One region of the Janthinobacterium sp. PAMC25594 genome, then DNA from elsewhere that is predicted to be linked to it. Evidence: predicted binding sites of a transcription regulator. Region 1 holds the regulator's gene; each other region holds the start of a gene.
What was found. The regulator FNR, encoded in region 1, switches genes on or off when oxygen is low (the NO sensors DNR and NnrR bind a similar motif). The targets are predictions, from matches to a motif close to TTGATNNNNATCAA.
Positions count from the first base shown of each region.

Region 2: KY494_RS20955 (universal stress protein) is a predicted target of FNR. The motif match lies at 1,702-1,715, and genes of this name have one in related genera.
Region 3: KY494_RS01780 (PAS domain-containing methyl-accepting chemotaxis protein) is a predicted target of FNR. The motif match lies at 3,716-3,729, and genes of this name have one in related genera.

Region 1 covers NZ_CP080377.1:3,995,681-4,002,045, forward strand. Annotated here, with positions in the region: gene KY494_RS17975 (response regulator) at 1-1,894, opposite strand, end outside; gene fnr (fumarate/nitrate reduction transcriptional regulator Fnr) at 2,134-2,892, shown strand; gene KY494_RS17985 (FixH family protein) at 2,896-3,420, opposite strand; gene ccoG (cytochrome c oxidase accessory protein CcoG) at 3,567-4,949, opposite strand; gene ccoP (cytochrome-c oxidase, cbb3-type subunit III) at 4,954-5,874, opposite strand; gene KY494_RS18000 (cbb3-type cytochrome c oxidase subunit 3) at 5,867-6,067, opposite strand; gene ccoO (cytochrome-c oxidase, cbb3-type subunit II) at 6,069-6,365, opposite strand, start outside.
Region 2 covers NZ_CP080377.1:4,669,594-4,675,958, reverse strand. Annotated here, with positions in the region: gene KY494_RS20970 (GNAT family N-acetyltransferase) at 1-251, shown strand, start outside; gene KY494_RS20965 (M56 family metallopeptidase) at 259-1,005, shown strand; gene KY494_RS20960 (hypothetical protein) at 1,070-1,570, shown strand; gene KY494_RS20955 (universal stress protein) at 1,880-2,716, shown strand; gene KY494_RS20950 (NADP-dependent malic enzyme) at 2,775-5,093, opposite strand; gene KY494_RS20945 (hypothetical protein) at 5,286-5,645, opposite strand; gene KY494_RS20940 (SMI1/KNR4 family protein) at 5,638-6,231, opposite strand; gene KY494_RS20935 (MFS transporter) at 6,272-6,365, opposite strand, start outside.
Region 3 covers NZ_CP080377.1:394,915-401,279, reverse strand. Annotated here, with positions in the region: gene KY494_RS01795 (VOC family protein) at 1-222, shown strand, start outside; gene KY494_RS01790 (alpha/beta fold hydrolase) at 330-1,178, shown strand; gene KY494_RS01785 (3-hydroxyacyl-CoA dehydrogenase NAD-binding domain-containing protein) at 1,277-3,364, opposite strand; gene KY494_RS01780 (PAS domain-containing methyl-accepting chemotaxis protein) at 3,996-5,630, shown strand; gene KY494_RS01775 (protein-glutamate O-methyltransferase CheR) at 5,634-6,365, shown strand, end outside.

The sequences.
Region 1 (6,365 bases):
CGGCCACCAGCAGGCGCAGCTGGCCCAGGGCCGGCGTGCGCCGCGTTTCGGCCGGCTGCGCCAGCATCTCGAACGGCACGCTGAACCAGAAGCGGCTGCCCTTGCCTTCGCTGCTGGCCACGGCGATATCGCCACCCATCATGTGGATCAGCTGCTTGCTGATGGCCAGGCCCAGGCCCGTGCCGCCGAAGCGCCGCGTGATGCTCTGGTCGCCCTGTGAAAAGGCGGCAAACAGTTGCTGTTGCTGCAGGTCCGTCATGCCGATGCCCGTGTCGCGCACTTCGAAGCGCAGCCAGGCGCGGCCGTTCTCTTTCTCGGTCAGGCTGACGGCCACCACCACTTCGCCGCTCTCGGTGAACTTGATGGCGTTGCCGGCCAAATTGACGAGGATCTGCTGCAGGCGCTGGGCATCGCCCACCAGGCGGCGCGGCACGTCGGGCTCGACGGCGATGGCCAGTTCCAGCTCCTTTTCACCCGCATTCATGGTCATCGTCGTGGCCAGCGTGTTCATGACTTCGTCGAGGTCGAATTCGACGGGCGACAATTCCATGCGGCGCGCCTCGATCTTCGAATAGTCGAGCACGTCGTTGAGGATGCCCAGCAGCGACTGGCCCGCCACGCGCACCATGGTCAGATACTTGCGCTGTTCCGTATCGAGCCTGGTATTGCCCAATAAGTACACCATGCCCAGCACGGCATTGAGGGGCGTGCGGATTTCATGGCTCATGTTGGCCACGAAATCGCTCTTCGCCCGGTTGGCCGCCTCGGCCCGGTCGCGCTCCTGTTCCAGTTCCGCCGCGCGCGATTCGAGTTCCTGCTGCAGGCGGTCGCGTTCGCTCATCAGGCCGTTGAACGCTTCCGTCAGTTCGCCGATCTCGTCGCGCTGCTGCACCGGCACGGGGGTGAAGCGGCTGCCGCTGGTGTGCAGCGCCCGCAGGGTGTCGCGCAGGCGTACCAGCGGCGACAGCAGGCGCACGGTGACCCAGCCCAGAACGGCTGCGGCCAGCAGCGAGGCGAGGGTGCTCCACAGCACCAGCCGGTACAGCACGCCATCGAACGGTTCGAAGGCATCGTCGAGGGGCAGCGAGGCGGCCAGCAGCCAGTTCACCGATTTCAGGCGCTTGAAGCTGTTGACGGCCGTGATGCCGCGGCTGTTGGTGCTGACCATGCTGCCTTCGCTATCGTTCTTCAGCAGCTGGGTCGTCGTCAGGTTGGCGTTCGGCTGGCGTGGCTGCAGCAAGCGGTCGGTATCGGGGTGCAGCACGTAACGCGGCACGGCGCCGCGCGTGAGGATGAAGTAATAGCCGCTCTTGCCGATCTTTTCCGAACGCAGGCGTCCCAGCAGGTTGTCCTTGTACAGGCGCAGCACGCCGATCACCACGCCGGCCACCTGGCCATCGGCCGTGAGCACGGGCGCGACCATCTGCACGATGGGCATGCCGCTCGATTTGCCCAGCATCGGCTCGGTGATCATGGGCTGGCGCGTGCGCAAGACGGTCTGGAAATATTCGCGCTCGGCCACGTTGATGCCGATGCGGCCCGTGACCAGCGGCATGTCGGCCACGACGGCGCCGTGCGCATCGAGCACCAGCACGTCGTCGAACAGCACCAGCATCGCGCGGCGCGAATAGTATTCGCGCAATTGGGCGGGCTGGCCGATCAATTCCGGCGGCTGCTGCCTGGCCGTCAGCGTGACGATCTGCAGCAGCATGCCCAGCTTGTCGTCGAGTTCGGCAGCGGTACGGGTGATCAGGGCAGATTGCTGGCTCAGCAGTACTCGGGTGAAGTCGGCGCGCATGTGCTGCAGCTGGATCATGGTGACCAGCGCGATCATGGCGATCGAGGTCAGGCTGGTGGCCAGCGCGACTTTTACTTTGATGCCGAGTGGCTTCATGATTTCCTTTTCAGTACCGGGCGGCACAGGCGGCAGATAATGCTGTCAGGAATTTTCCTATCAATGCCCCAGCTTGGCAAGCGCCACCGCGCAAATTGCCCTCCCCGCATGGGCTTTTGACGATGTTGCCATATAATCAAAGTCAGAACGTCGTTTATTCAGCGGAAATGCGGTGAAATTGGCACACGGCAACCCTGTATGCAGTAAACTTGTTGTTGCATTTTCTAAAAGGTACCGACATGACTGAAGCGCTACTCACTCCCACCATGCCCACAGTGACCGTGGAAGCGTTGCGTGCGCGATGCTCGACCTGCAGCATGCATCAATTGTGCCTGCCAATGGGCCTCGATGTGGGCGACATGGACAGGCTGGACCAGATCATCGGCCGCCGCCGCAAGATCGTGCGCGGTGCCTCGCTGTTCCGCATCGGCGACTCGTTCCAGAACCTGTACGCGATCCGCCTGGGGCACTTCAAGACGTACCAGATCAATCCGGGCGGCGAAGAGCAGGTGACGGGTTTCCAGATGGCTGGCGAACTGCTGGGCATGGATGCCATCAGCGCCGACCGCCACCACTGTAATGCGGTGGCGCTGGAAGACAGCGAAGTGTGTGAAATTCCTTTTTCCAGCCTGGAACAATTGCTGGGCAATATGCCGACCCTGCTGCGCCATTTCCATCGCATGATGAGCCAGGAAATCACGCGCGAACAAAGCGTCATGCTGTTGCTGGGCAATATGCAGGCGACCCAGCGTTTTGCCGCCTTTATCGTCAACCTGGCCTCGCGCTATGAAGCGCGCGGCTATTCGGCCAGCAAATTTCAGCTGCGCATGTCGCGCGAGGAAATCGGCAATTACCTGGGGCTGACCATCGAGAGCGTCAGCCGTTTATTGTCGAAATTCAAGAAGGAAGGCTGGCTGCGCGTCTCCAACCGCGAGATCGAGATCTTGCAGCCGGCCAAACTGAAGGCCATTACGGCCGGTACCGACGTCTGCAAATAAGGCTTACAGCTCTTCATCGGCGTGCAGCGCGATGCTGCGCTGCAGCGGCCAGGTCCAGATGCCGGACAGGCGCCACTCGCGTTTGTCGTTTTCCACCAGTACTTGCCAGCGGCTGCGTTCGAGCATCGGCAGCGCTACGGAAAAATTGCCGGCCGCATCGGGCTGCACCAGCAGCTTGATATCCTTTTCCGGCAGGGTCGCATGCGCCAGATGCAGCTGCAACGGACCCTGATAAGCCTTGCCGAAGCTGTGCACGGAACCACTGAGGCGCGCTGACGCCACATCATAGGACAGGCTGGTATCCATCGCCAGGTCGCTGGCGATCGTGTCGCGCCGCAAGTCCTGGTTGATCGCCTTGCCCTGCTTGTAATAATCACCTACCACCAGCGCATCGGGCTGCGTAAACGCGATATACGCCATGCAGCTGCCGACGACCACGGACAGGCCGGGACCGATCATCAGCAGCCAAGGCCAGCGATGCTTGTACCACGGTGCAACGGGAGGTTGCAGTTTCAGACTGTCGGACATTTTGTTCTCCTTGGGGGCGGACCCTGTGGGTCTGACCCCAGCTTTTGCTTCCGGGTTGAAAATCAAGTGACCCTAACGCATGATTGATGATACCCCTACGGCGAAATACCGGGGTCGGACCCAGAGGGTCCGACCCCGAATCAACATCACCGCGGCACGATGAAGACCGCGCTTTCACGCACATGCAGCGATGGGTCGTCCAGCGAGTGCAATTCGATCGCAATCTTGTTCGACCCCTTTTCTCCCACGCCGTGCGGCACGCGCAGGCGGATCGGCCAGCCCAGCGTTTCCGTCGGCTGCAAGGTCACCTCTTCGCGCGTCAGCAAGGTCAGGCCCGGCAAGCCGGAAGCGCTGATTTTGAAATGCTGGGTTTGCTCGGACGTGTTCATGATCTGCAGGCGGTAGACGTTTTCGATCATGCCGTCTTCCACTTCGCGTCCCATCGAACCGCGGTCGCGGATCACGTCCATTTTCAGGGGCGTGCGCAGGGCCAGCGAGGTACACACGGCGATGATGATCAGGGCCAGGATGGAAGTGTAGATCAAGACGCGCGGGCGCATGGCGCGCTGGCGTATCTGCTTCGAATTGAAGTTGTTTTCCATCGCATGGTCGGTACTGTAGCGTACCAGTCCCCGTGGCCGCTCGACCTTGTCCATCACGGTATTGCAGGCATCGACGCAGGCGGCGCAGCCGATGCATTCATACTGCAGGCCGTTGCGGATATCGATGCCGGTCGGACACACCTGCACGCACAGCGTGCAGTCGATGCAATCGCCGAGCTTGTCGTTGTTGCCGGCCTTCTTGCTGATGGCGCCACGCGGTTCGCCGCGCTTGGCATCGTAAGTGATGATCAGGGTGTCCTGGTCGAACATGGCGCTCTGGAAGCGCGCGTAGGGGCACATGTATTTGCACACCTGCTCGCGCAGCCAGCCCGCGTTGCCGTAGGTTGCCAGGCTGTAGAACAAGACCCAGAACCATTCCCAGGGACCGAAATTGAGGGTGGTCACCGCCTGCGCCAGTTCCTTGATCGGCGTGAAGTAGCCGACAAAGGTAAAGCCCGTCCACAGGGCGATGGCGCCCCATACCAGGTGCTTGGCCGTCTTCTTGACGGCCTTGCGCACGGAGGGCCCCTGCTTGTCGAGGGCCATGCGCGCGCTGCGCGTGCCCTCGATGCGGCGTTCGACCCACAGGAAGATTTCCGTGTATACCGTTTGCGGGCAAGAGAACCCGCACCACACCCGCCCGGCAATGGCCGTGACGAGGAACAACAAATACGCACAGATGATCAGCAGGGCCGCCAGATAGATGAAATCCTGGGGCCACAGCACGACGCCGAAAATGTAGAACTTGCGCGTGGTCAAATCGAACAGCAGGGCTTGCCTGCCATTCCAGGTCAACCACGGCAAGCCGTAGAACGCCAGCTGGGTAAGCCATACGCATACCCATCGCCAGGTAGCGTAGCGTCCTTTGGCCTCGCGAGGGTAGATCTGCTCGCGGGCCGCATACATCTTGATGACTTGAGGTTCCATTACATCATTTCACGGGCGTCTGAGGATTCGACAGGCTCCAGACATACGCCGACAGCACGTGGACCTTGGACTCGCCGAGGAAATCGCTGAAGGCCGGCATGGTGTTGTTGCGTCCCTTGCGGATGGTTTCCATGATGGTATCGGCACTGCCGCCGTACAGCCAGATCTTGTCCGTCAGGTTAGGCGAACCGAGCATCTGGTTGCCCTTCGCATCGGCGCCGTGACAGGCCATGCAGGCGCCGAACTTGGCCTTGCCCAGCACGGACTTGACGGGATCCGAGGTGGAACCGGACAGGCTCAGCACATAATGGGCCACGTTCTCGACATCCTTTTCGGAACCCAGTGCGGCGCCCATCGGCGGCATCTGCCCATTGCGGCCGTGCATGATGGTGGTCTTGATGATGTCGGGATCACCGCCATACAGCCAGTCCTTGTCGGTCAGGTTGGGGAAGCCCTTGTTGCCGCGCGCATCCGAACCGTGGCATTGCGCGCAGTAGGTCAGGAACAGACGCTGGCCGATGGCTTGCGCCTGCGGATCGGCGGCCACCGTCTTCAAGTCCTGGCTCAGGTACTTGTTGAACAGGGGACCGTAGTCGGCTTCCGCCTTCTTCAGCTCTTCCTCGTACTGGCCCGTCGATTTCCAGCCCAGGCTGCCGGCATAGGTGCCCAGGCCCGGGTACAGGAACAGATACGCCAGGGCGAAGACGATGGTGATGTAGAACAACCACATCCACCAGCGCGGCATCGGCGTATTGAGTTCCTTCAAGTCCTCGTCCCAGACGTGGCCCGTGGTGCCGTCGGCAGGCGCGCCTTCGACCACTTTGATTTTCGACTGCGAGTACAGCAGCACGCCGCAGCCGATGATGCCCAGCAGGGACAGCACGATGATGTAGATATTCCAGAAGCCATTGGTAAAGTCAGCCATGGTTGCGCTCCCCTTGTGCCGGCGCGGCATCGGCCGCGTAGTCGAGCGCCTCGTCGTCGAACGGCAGGCGCGCCGCCGCGTCGAAGTCGCTATTGCTGCGGCTGAACGTCCACCACAGGATACCTACGAACGTCGTAAAGGAAACCACCGTCATGACGCTGCTGGCGCTGTCAAACAGGTTTTCGATTGCCATGCTAATTCCTTGTTTTGATTAATGTACCGAGGCCTTGCAGATAGGCGACCAGGGCGTCTTCTTCCGTCTTGTCCTGCAGCTGCGCCGGGCCGGCGGTGATTTCCGCATCGCTGTACGGCTGGCCCAGGCGTTTCAGGGCGCGCATCTTCGGCATGATGTCGTCAGGCACCAGCTTGGTCTTCGCCAGCCATGGGTAGGCCGGCATGTTCGACTCGGGCACCACGTCGCGCGGATTGTTCAAGTGCGTGCGGTGCCATTCATCGCTGTAGCGGGCACCCACGCGGGCCAGGTCCGGCCC
Region 2 (6,365 bases), 670 kb from region 1:
TGGGCATGGGCCGCATCATTGGCGATGGCGGCTGCTTCTTCCAGGTGACCGATATCGCCGTGCTGCCCGCGCACCAAGGCAAGGGCCTGGGCAAGCGCATCATGCGCGAGATCATGCAATTCATCGAGACGGCGGTGCCGGAAAGCGCGTATGTCAGCCTGATCGCCGATGGCCAGGCGCAAGACCTGTACGCGCAATTCGGCTTCCAGCACACGGCGCCCGCCTCGGTCGGCATGGCGCTGAAGCGCTAGGCGCCCGATGCCTGTCTGGCTGCTATGCAGCATGGCGCTGGCACTGCTGTTGAGCGCCGCCGCCTGGCGCGCCGAACGCGCGCGGCAGCGGTGCGGGCGCCCGACGCGCTGGCTGTGGCTGGCGGCCATCGCCGCGTCCGTCATCGTGCCCCTGGCATGGCTGCCCGGCGTGCTGGCAGCCATGCCGGCGGAGCAGGCACAGCTGAAACTGGGCTGGTTTGTCTTATCGAGCGGCATGCTCTTGATGTTGGCGCTGCGCAGCATCTGGCTGCTGTCGCACCAGCGCCGCTGGCAAAAGAGCTCCTTGCTGGGCACGCCCGTGTACTTGAGTGGCGGCATCGGCCCCTGCGTGGCGGGGCTGCTGCGACCGCGTATCGTGATGCCCGTCTGGCTGCAACTGATTCCGTCCCAGCAACAGGCGCTGCTGCTGGCTCACGCACAATGCCGGCTGGCCGCGCGCGACCCGCTGCTGCTGGCCCTGGCGTACGCCTTGATCGTGCTCATGCCGTGGAACCTGCCCCTGTGGTGGCAGTTGCACCGGCTGCGCTTTGCCATCGAAGTCGATTGCGACGCGCGCATGCTGGCGCATGGCCACGCGTGGCGCGACTATGCCACGGTGCTGCGTCGGCACGGCCAGTATTATTCGGGCCTGACGGGCGCCGCGCCCATCGTGCTGAACGACCCGCGCGCGCTGCGCCGGCGCCGCCATCTGATGGCCAGATTTACCGGGAAGCAGGCGGCGAACTTGCTATAGTAGCGGCAACGCCGCGCGGCGCGCCCGCGTTCCCGGCTCCCCCCTTAGAAATCAGAGAGATACCATGCTTTACCTGCTTGCCATCGTGATCGTCATCGCCCTGCTGTACTACGTCTTCAGCGGCCGCACGCCCGTCAAACCGCTGCACAAGCCACTCGTCTCGGTGCGCCAGTACGTGCCGGCGATTCCCGCGGGCGCACCGGCGCACCACTGGAACGACGAGGGGCGCTTTGCGTCGGAAGTGGAAAACGAAGCGATGTACCAGAGCGCCATCGCCAAACTGGCCGGCGAACACGGTCCCGGCAACGCGGAAGAAAAATGCCTGGCCCTGCTCGTCTGCGACGATGCCAATCCGTTCCAGGACAAGGCCATCGCCGTCTTCATCGATGGCCAGCTGGTCGGTTACCTGTCGCACAACGACGCCCTGCGCCTGCGCCGCAACCTGGGCCGCATGGACCTGGTGGGCCAGCTGACCTCGTGCGACGCCGTCATCCGTGGCGGCGGCCTGTGGAACGGCAAGCGCCTGTCGTATGCCGTGTGGCTGGACTTGCAGCCCTACAATTAAGTGAACTCCCGCCACGGCCAGCGTTGTTGCGTCACACAAAGCAGTGCCGGACAGATGGCGCCGGCGCCGATGCAGACCACTGGAAGGGCAAGGAGTTCGATGCCATTATCGCCGGCAGTGGGCCAGGCATTTTGATGCACATCAAACAGCTCGCAATTTCCTGGCCGTCGCCTTGCGCAAGGCCACGGCCCGTGTTTTCTTGACCCACGTCAAGCACAGCATAAGAAAATCCCTGGCCACTACGGCAATGCTGGACTTGCCCACGTTGTCGTTCTAGCCTTGTTGCCATCCTGACTAGCGAATGACACCATGGCTTATAAATCCATCCTCGTCCACGCCGACCTGTCGCGCCATGCGCCGCAGCGCATCGCCATCGCGGCGCGGCTGGCGCACGCGCACCAGGCGCACCTGATCGGCGCGGCGATGACGGGCGTGTCGCGCTTTACCCTGGAAAACAACCGCGGCATGCGCGGCGGCGCCGTGGCGGCGCAGATCAACGCCCTGCATGGGCAGGCGGAACAGGCGCTGGACCAGTTTGAAACGCTCGCGCGCCAGGCCGGCGCCGTCTCGCTCGAACGGCGTCTGATCGAAGACGATGAAGATGGCGGCATGGCCGTCAGCGCCCGCTACAACGACTTGACAGTGCTCAGCCAGCACGACGACAGCGAAGCACTGCCCGGCGCCATGAGCGACCTGGTGCCCTACGTGATGCTGAACGCGGCGCGTCCCGTGCTGATCGTGCCGCGCAGCGGCCAGTTTGCGGAAGTCAGCAACACCGTGGTGGTGGCCTGGGATGGCAGCATGGAAGCGACGCGCGCCATCGGCCACGCCCTGCCGCTCTTGCGCGCGGCGCGCCTGGTGGTGCTGGCCCTGCTGCATCCGCCGGCCGGCCATGCGCAGCCGGCCCGCCATCCGGGCGCCGACATCGCCGCCTACCTGAGCCGCCATGGCGTGCCCGTCGAGGTACGCCCGGCCGTCGCCACAGGCGACGTCGGCGCGGCGCTGCTGGCCATGGCCGCCGAAGTGCATGCGAACCTGCTGGTGATGGGCGGCTACGGCCACGCGCGCTTCCGCGAAATTTTGCTGGGAGGCGTGACGGAAACCGTGCTGCGCCAGATGACATTACCCGTGCTGATGGCGCACTGACGTAAAAAAGCCGCGCCACCCTTGCGGATGGCGCGGCTTTCAATTGACAGCGACAGCCTTAGACCTTGCGTTGCGCTACGGCATCAACCACGCACAAGGCCGTCATGTTGACGATGCGGCGCACGGTGGCCGATGGCGTCAAAATGTGCACGGGCTTGGCGCAGCCGAGCAGGATCGGACCCACGGCGATGCCGTTGCCGGCGGCCGTTTTCACCAGGTTGTAGGCGATGTTGGCCGATTCGATGTTCGGCATGACCAGCAGGTTGGCATCGTGCTTCAGTGCCGAATTCGGCATGATTTTTTGACGCAGCTTGCTGTCGAGGGCCGTATCGCCGTGCATTTCGCCGTCGATTTCCAGGTCCGGCGCGCGTTCCTTGATGATGGCCAGCGCGGCGCGCATCTTTTGCGCCGAGGCGCTGTCGCTGGAACCGAAGTTCGAATGCGACAGCAGCGCCGCGCGCGGCGACAGGCCGAAGCGGGTCATCTCTTCGGCGGCCATGATGGTGATCTCGGCCAATTGCCCGGCGTCCGGGTTTTCGTTGACGTGCGTGTCGACCATCACCAGCTGGCGCTCCGGCATGATCAAGACGTTCATGGCCGCGTAGACATTGCTGCCGGCGCGCTTGCCCAGCACCTGATCAATGTATTTCAGGTGCAGCTGGGTGGTGCCGAAGGTGCCGCAGATCATGCCGTCGGCGTCGCCCTTGTGGATCATCATCGAACCGATCAGGGTGTGGCGGCGGCGCATTTCCAGCTTCGCGTATTCCTCGGTGACGCCCTTGCGGCTGGTCATCGCGTAATACGTGTTCCAGTAATCGCGATAGCGCTCGTCGAAGTCCGGGTTGATGACGTCGAAATCGACGCCTTGCTTCAGGCGCAGGCCGAACTTCTGGATGCGCGCTTCGAGCACGGGCGGACGGCCCACCAGGATGGGGCGCGCCAGTTTTTCATCGACCACCACTTGCACGGCGCGCAGCACGCGCTCTTCTTCGCCTTCGGCGTAGACGATGCGTTTGAGTTCGGCCGGCGTGGACTTGGCCATCAGGAACAGCGGCTTCATGAAAGTGCCGCTGCGGTAGACGAATTGCTGCAGGCTGTCCGCATACGCCTGCAAATCCTTGATCGGACGCGTGGCGACGCCCGATTCCTCGGCTGCCTTGGCCACCGCTGGCGCGATCTTGATCAGCAAGCGCGGGTCGAACGGCATCGGGATCAGGTATTCAGGACCGAACGACAGGTTGCTGATGCCGTAGGTGGTGGCGACGATGTCCGACTGCTCGGCATGCGCCAGGTCGGCGATCGCGTGCACCACGGCGATTTCCATTTCGCGCGTGATCGTCGTCGCGCCGCAATCGAGGGCGCCGCGGAAGATGTACGGGAAGCACAGCACGTTGTTGACCTGGTTCGGATAGTCCGAACGGCCCGTGGCGATGATGGCGTCGCTGCGCACGGCCTTGACTTCTTCCGGCAGGATTTCCGGATTCGGATTGGCCAGCGCCAGGATCAGCGGGTTCGGCGCCATCTTGCGCACCATGTCCTGTTTCAGCACGCCGCCGGCGGACACGCCGAGGAAGATGTCGGCGTCCGGGATGATCTCGGCCAGGGTGCGCAGCGGCGTGTCTTGCGCGAAGCGTTCCTTGTCCGGGTCCATCAGTTCCGCGCGGCCCTTGTAGACCACGCCGGCCAGGTCGGTGACGTAGATGTTTTTGAGCGGGAAGCCCAGGTCGACGATCAGGTCCAGGCAGGCCAGCGCCGCGGCGCCCGCGCCCGACACGACCAGCTTGCAGTCCTCGATTTTCTTGCCGACGGCTTTCAGGCCGTTCAGGATGGCCGCGCCGACGATGATGGCGGTGCCGTGCTGGTCGTCATGGAAGACGGGAATCTTCATGCGGCTGCGCAACTGGCGCTCGATGTAGAAACACTCGGGCGCCTTGATGTCTTCCAGGTTCACGCCGCCGAAGGTCGGTTCCAGCGAAGCGATGATGTCGACCAGCTTGTCCGGGTCCATTTCGTTGATTTCGATGTCGAAGACGTCGATGCCGGCGAATTTCTTGAACAGCACGCCCTTGCCTTCCATCACCGGCTTGGCTGCCAGCGGGCCGATATTGCCCAGTCCCAGCACGGCCGTGCCGTTGGTGATGACGGCCACCAGGTTGCCGCGCGCCGTATATTTATAGGCATTCGCCGGATCGATGACGATTTCTTCGCACGGTGCCGCCACGCCTGGCGAGTAGGCCAGCGCCAGGTCGCGCTGGTTGGTCAGTTGTTTGGTGGGCGTCACGCTGATTTTGCCGGGGCGCGGGCACTCGTGATATTCGAGTGCGGCCAAGCGCAATTGTTGACGCAATTCTTCTTTTTTATCAGATGACGAATCCATGCTGTGCAGCCTTCCTGTTTGGTCGATCGGGTGTTCCGGATTTTATCAGACCGATTCTTTCAATTAGCTAGGTATTTTCCGCTAGCCACAGTCTGATATCACGAAAACGCATAACCTAGCATTGTAAGGCCGTCCGGCGGCACAAACGTGCTGAGCAGGAAAAACTATCAAATTTTATATTTCAATTAGTTTTTATGATAGACCGCCGGGAGCGCGCCACAGCGGCAGCGCCTCGACGGCGCGCTCGATATCGTCCATCTCGTCGTCGCCAAGGGCGGTGTCGAACGGCGCGGACAGGATGCTGCGCATCAGCGCCAGGCGCGTCGTCGCTTGCTCCTCGTCGATGAAGCGCGTCGTCTCCGCGCAATACTGCGCGCGCCGCAAGGCATCGGCGCCATCATCGTCGCCGTCGGGATAATAGTGGCGGCCGATGTGATGCAGCGACTGCAGCAGGAATTCGATCTCTTGCAGGATGCGCAGCGCATCTTCGCCGGACAGCACGATGCGGCGGTTGGCGGGCAGCAGGGACGGCGGCGCGGCCGGACTATTCAAAATTGTCCTCGATCAGGAAACCGTAGTCGTCATCGATCAGCATTTGCAGGTAGGCATCGAAACTGTCGGCGATGACCTGGTAGTTGTCGGGATCGTGCAGGAAGCGCACGACCTGCCCCACCTTGCCCGACGCCGTCGGCGTGAAATCGACATACAGCCGCGAGGAACCGCCATTGTTCATGCAATGCGAAAAACACAGCCTCTGGCCCTGTTGGATGCCCGTATCAATGCGGGCGTCGACGATGCCGGGGTCGTCTTCCAGGTAATGGCCGTAGATATCGGCGATGCTGCGCTGGTTCGCCTGCCGGTCTTCCAGGATCTGTGCGACGGAACTCAGGTAATACGGATATTCGAACACGTCCGAACCCAGCATGTACACCAGCACCGTGCCGCCCGCATATTCCTCGTAATAGGTGCCGTTGTAGTGGCCCAGCAGGCGCAGCAGGCTGTCCGGGCACAGCGGATAGGCCTGGCGCAAGCTGTCCAGTTGCGCCGCGCTGGCGCCGCTGGCCAGCGCCAGTTCCGCCAGCGGCTCCGGCGGCATTGCCTGGCGCAATCCTTCTAAATAGTGGTCGACGATGTTCATAGCCTCAATATATCAGCTGCCAGCACACGCCATGCGCACGCTAGCGCGACTGGGCCAGCCTGCCTCCCGGCGCGAAGCGCACGGCGATCAGCAATAACAGCACCACGCCGCCCGCCATCACCATCCACGCCTGG
Region 3 (6,365 bases), 2.9 Mb from region 1:
CTGGGCCCCAGGCCCGACGACGCGCCACGCCGCCACTGCTGCTTCAAGGCCCCCTCGCGCGCGGCCGTCGATGCCTTCTGGCATGCGGGTCTGGCGCACGGCGGCATCGACCTGGGTGCGCCCGGCCTGCGCCACTACCACGCCAGCTATTACGCGGCCTTCCTGTTCGATCCGGACGGCAACCGCATCGAAGCCGTCTGCCATCGCGCCGACGCCGGCTAGCACAGCGGGAAATCCGCCTCTGTTCGGCGTTTCCACTTCGATACGTTTTGCCTATAATGGCTGGCACGCCATACCGGTCCCCGGTCTCTGCCCCAAGAAGGAAATTCATGCATCATCTATTCGTCGGCCGCCCCGCGCGCACCCTGCTCCTCTCCAGCGCCGGCTTGCTGCTGGCAGGCTGTTTTTCCGGCTGCTCCCTGCTGCCGTCGTCGCCGGCCGCGCCAGGCGTGCCCGCCACGGCCGCCCTGCCCGACGCCAGCATCGCCTATGCCTTGAGCGGCCAGGGCGGCTTGCCCGTGGTGTTCCAGTCAGCCATGGGCGATGGCAAGGATGTGTGGGCCAAGGTGGTGCCCGAAGTGGCCAGACAGCATCGCGTGCTCGTGTACGACCGCCCCGGCTACGGCGACAGCAAAAAGACCACCACGCCGCGCGACCCGTGCACCATCGCCGCCCAGCAGCGCGCCCTGCTGGCGCAAGCGGGCCTGAAACCGCCATATGTGCTGGTCGGCCATGGCTTGGGCGGGCTGTACCAGTATGTGTATGCGAGGCTGTACCCGCAGGATGTGGCCGGCCTGGTCTTGCTCGACCCCACGCACCCGCAGCAATGGAGCCGGATGCAGACGGATGCGTCCACCTACGCCATGCTCGTGAAAACGCGGCGCAAACTCATGTTCAACAGTACGGAATCGGCCGAATTCGATGCCCAGACGCAGTGCCTGCAGCATGTCGACATGAGCAGCCCCCTGCGCGTGCCCGCCATGCTGCTGGTGCGCGACAAGTTCGGCATCGAGGAAATGGGTTCGTTTGAAAACGTGGTGCGGGCGCAGGAAAAGGATTGGCAGCGCCTGTCCGGCGCGCCAGCCATCGAGCGCATCACGGGCGCCGGCTACTACATCCAGAAAGACAACCCCGTCATCGTCAACGAGGCGGTCAAGATGGTGGCGAAGAAGAAGTAATTCGGGGGTCAGACCCGTCGGGTCTGACCCCAGCAGCCGGGTAGGTCGGATTAGCGCGGCAAAGCCGCGCGTAATCCGACAATATTGTTGGCGTCGGCTTAGCTATTGAAACCCTTGCCCTCGCCCGCCAGTTTCACCAGCAGCGGCGCTGGCGTCCACGCTTCGCCATGGCGGCCTTTCGCGTAGCCATTGATGGTATCGAGCACGTTCGGCAAGCCGACCGTATCCGCATAGAACATCGGGCCGCCGCGGAACAGGGGGAAGCCGTAGCCCGTCAGGTACACCATGTCGATATCCGAGGCGCGCAGGGCGATGCCCTCTTCCAGGATGCGCGCGCCTTCGTTGACGAGCGCATACACGAGCCGTTCGACGATTTCCTGGTCGCTGATCTTGCGCCGCGCCACGCCGATATCGGCGGAATGCTGGACTATCATGGCATTGACCTGTTCCGAGGCATACGCCTTGCGGTCGCCCGCCTTGTAGTCATACCAGCCGGCGCCCGTCTTCTGGCCATAGCGGCCCAGTTCACACAGCAGGTCGGCCGTCTTCGAATACGTGACGTCCGGTTTTTCCACGTAGCGGCGCTTGCGGATGGCCCAGCCGATGTCGTTGCCGGCCAGGTCGCCCATGCGGAACGGGCCCATGGCGAAGCCGAATTTCTCGACCGCCTTGTCGACCTGTTCCGGCAGACAGCCTTCTTCCAGCAGGAAACCGGCTTGCCGGCTGTATTGCTCGATCATGCGGTTGCCGATGAAACCGTCGCATACGCCCGAGACGACGCCCGTCTTTTTCAGCTTTTTCGACAGCGCCAGCGCCGTGGCCAGCACGTCCTTGCCCGTTTCCTTGCCACGGACGATTTCCAGCAGCTTCATGACGTTCGCCGGGCTGAAGAAATGCGTGCCGATCACGTCTTGCGGGCGCTGGGTGAACGCGGCGATCTTGTCCAGGTCCAGGGTGGACGTGTTCGAGGCGAGGATGGCGCCCGGCTTCATGACGGCGTCGAGCTGTTTGAACACGGCTTCCTTCACGCCCAGCTCTTCAAAGACGGCTTCGATGACGATATCGGCTTGCGCGATATCGGCATAGGCTAACGTGCCGCTGACCAGAGCGATGCGCTGCTCGGCCTTCTCTTGCGTGAGCTTGCCCTTTTTCACCGTGTTCTCGTAATTCTTGCGGATGGTGGCCAGGCCCTTGTCCAGCGCTTCCTGTTTTGTTTCCAGCAGCATCACGGGGATGCCCGCGTTGGCGAAATTCATGGCGATGCCGCCGCCCATGGTGCCGGCGCCCACGATGGCGGCGCTGGCGATCGTGCGCACGGGCGTGTCGGACGGCACGTCGGGCACCTTGCTGGCGATCCGCTCGGCAAAGAAGGCGTGGCGCAGGGCTTTCGATTCGGGCGACTGCACCAGTTGCATGAACAGTTCGCGCTCGTACTTCAAGCCATCGTCGAACTTCATCGTCACGGCGGCCGCCACGGCATCGACGCATTTGAGCGGCGCGGGGAACGGACCGGACATGGCTTTGACGGTATTGCGCGAAAACTGCAGGAACGCTTCGTGGTTAGGGTAATCGACCTTGCGCTCGCGCACTTTCGGCAGCGGGCGCACGTCGGCCACCTTGGTGGCGAAGGCCACGGCGGCTTGCAACAAGTCGGCACCGGGGGCGATGACTTCATCGAACAGGGCCGTGCCGGCCAGTTTCTCGGATGCCACGGGCGTGCCCGAGACGATCATGTTGAGGGCCATTTCCAGGCCCAGCACGCGCGGCAGGCGCTGCGTGCCGCCCGCGCCCGGCAAGATGCCGAGTTTGACTTCCGGCAAGGCCATCTGCGCGCCAGGCGCGGCCACGCGGTAGTTGCAACCGAGCGCCAGCTCCAGGCCGCCGCCCATGCACACGCTGTGGATGGCCGCCACGACGGGCTTCGTGGATTGCTCGACGACGTTGATCAGGGTGTGCAGGGTCGGTTCCGTGAGCGCCTTGGGCGAATTGAATTCCTTGATATCGGCGCCGCCCGAAAAGGCCTTGCCGGCGCCCGTGATGACGATGGCTTTGACGGCCTCGTCCGCCAGCGCCTGGCGGATGCCCGCAACAGCGGCCGTGCGCGTCGCCAGGCCCAGCCCATTGACGGGCGGATTGGCGAGGGTAATGACGGCAACGGCGCCGTTCACTTGATATTCAGCACTCATGTCTCTTCCTTATTGGTTTTGCTCAACGTATGAGGTGGTTGCAAGGGATGAAGCTTTACTATACCGCATAAAAGAACGCTCGTATTATTTTTGTCGCATGCGCCCGGGCGCCAGCATGGTACGCCATGGTACCTCAAGGTTTGCGGAAAGATTCTGCTGCAAGCGGCAAGCCCCAGTAGAAGCTATCACTTGCATATTCATTTATATAAGAAAATATTAACAATAATAACGGTGTTTTATAATGCGAAAAAATGTTTTTCTTATATGCCGGCCGGGGCCAATTGCGACAATTTTGACATTATTTATTCCCGCCCCTTGTTTTTCGCCAGACGCTGGGGAATAATAAAATTATTGATTCAAATCAATACTCTACAATTTATTTATGTTAAGGCAAACCGCAGGACAAGCACTGACGGCCGTTCATCGCGCACATTCTCACCGATTATCACCAGATGTTGCCCACTGCAATAACATCGTTGCCTTATTCCCTGTCTTATCTGGATAGCAGAAAAAATAATAACAGCAGCCTTATCGCTCCCCTTCCTCTTCTCACACCGAAGGAAATATGATGGACGCAGCCAGCCATGTCAGCCACTCCCAGGATCTGGACTTACAAGCGATAAATACTGCATTGAACCGTGTCCAGGCCGTGATCGAATTCGAACTCGACGGCACCATCCTGCATGCGAATGACAATTTCCTGCGCGTGCTCGGCTATACACTGGCCGAAGTACAAGGCAAGCACCATGCCATCCTCTGCGACCCCGAGTATGTAAAAACGGACGAATACAGCAACTTCTGGGCCAAGCTGGGGCGGGGCGAATTCGACCAGGGCGAATACAAGCGCCGCGCCAGGGACGGGCGCGAAGTGTGGATCAACGCGTCGTACAACCCCATCCTCGACGCGGACGGCAAGCCGTATAAAGTCATCAAGTTCGCCACCGACGTCACGGCCCTGAAAAAGCGCAATGCCGAATACGAAGGCAAGGTCAGCGCCATCGGCAAGGCGCAGGCCGTGATCGAATTCGACATGCAGGGCAATGTACTGGACGCGAACGACAATTTCCTTGCCGTCATGGGCTATGACTTGAGCGATATCCAGGGCGAGCACCACCGCATGTTCTGCGAGCCCGAGTATGCCGGCAGTGCCGAGTACAAGAAATTCTGGCAAAAGCTCAACCGCGGCGAATTCGACGCGGGCCGCTACAAGCGCCTGGGCAACCATGGCAAGGTGGTGTGGATACAGGCTACCTACAATCCCATCCTGGACCTGAACGGCAAGCCGTATAAAGTGGTCAAGTTCGCCATCGACATCACGGACCAGGTGAACCTGGAAAACAGCATCCAGGCCAAGGCCGCCAACGACAGCCGCAAGGTCTATGCCCTGCTCGACTCGGTGGCGCGCGCGGCGCAAGGCGACCTGACCTGCAATATCGTGCCCGAAGGCGACGAGCCGATCGACCTCCTGGCCGGCGGCATCAGCAAGATGATCATCGACTTGCGCGGTGTGATCGGCACCGTGGTCTCGGCGGCCAACGGCTTTGCCGATGCCTCGCATGCCATCGCCGAGCGGGCCACGGGCGTGGCCGTGGGCACGCAGGCGCTGGGCGCCACGGTGGAAGAAATGAACGCCTCCATCGATGGCCTGACGTTTTCCATCAACTCCATCGCGGAAAACACCTCGAATGCCGATTTCCTGGCGAAAGCCACGCAGCAGGAAGCGGAAGCGGGCGCGCGCGCCGTCGCCAAGTCGATCAAGGCGATGGACCTGATCAACCGCTCGTCGGAAGACATCGGCGAAATCGTCAAGGTCATCAGCGAGATCGCCAACCAGACCAACATGCTGGCCTTCAATGCGGCCATCGAGGCGGCGCGCGCGGGCGAGCACGGCCTGGGCTTTTCCGTCGTCGCCGACGAAGTGCGCAAGCTGGCCGAGCGTTCCTCACAGGCAACAAAAGAGATTTCCAAGCTGATCAACGAATCCGTCAAGCGCGTCTCGACGGGCAGCGAGATTTCGCGCCAGGCCAGCGATGCCTTCGACAAGATCGTCTCGGGCGTGGCGAAGACCACGCTGGCCATCTCGGATATCTCGAAGGCGGCCAACGAGCAGCTGCTGACGGCGCGCGAAGTGTCGACGGCGATCCAGTACATCGCCGAGGAAACGGAAAAGTCGGCTGCCAATTGCGACAGCATCGCCCGCTCGACGGATGGGCTGAACGAGCGCGCGGGCAGCCTGAACCAGACTGTCTCCGGCTTCGTGGTGTAGGCCATGAGCCACGCGGCCACCTTGACGCCCGAGGTGCTGACGAGCCTGATCGCGCTGGTGCGCCAGCATACGGGCATCGCCATGACCGCGCGCAAGAGCGTGTTGCTGGAACGGCGCTTGCAGCCACGGCTGCAGGCGCTGTCCCTGCACAGCTACCAGGCTTACCTGGAGCGCGTGACCAGCGACCGCGACGAGGTGGCCCATTTCATCGACCTGGTGACCACCAACGACACCCTGTTTTTCCGCACGCCATCGATCTGGGATTACTTCCGCGACCGCTACCTGCCCGCCTGGGCGCACGCCCATCCCGATGGCAGTCTGGCCATCTGGTCGGCGGCGGCCGCCAGCGGCGAAGAGCTGTATTCGATCGCCATGCTGTGCGAGCAATTCAGGCTGCAAGCGCCCGCCTTCCGCTACCAGATCCTGGCCAGCGACATTTCGCAACAGATCCTGGGCGCGGCGCGGGCCGGCCAGTACAGCGGCCGTTCCGTCGAGCGCATCCGCCTGTCGCACCCGGACTTACTGCGCAGATACTTCACGCCCTCGCCGCATGGCGTCAAGGTCAATGACGAGCTGCGGCAGCACGTCAGCTTTGCGCAGCATAATTTGCTGGAGGCATTGCGCCCGGCGCGGCAGTTCGACCTGGTGTTCCTGCGCAATGTGCTCATTTATTTCGACGCCGGGCACCAGGAAACTGTGCTGCGCCAGGCGCGCCTGAGCCTGAAGGACGAGGGG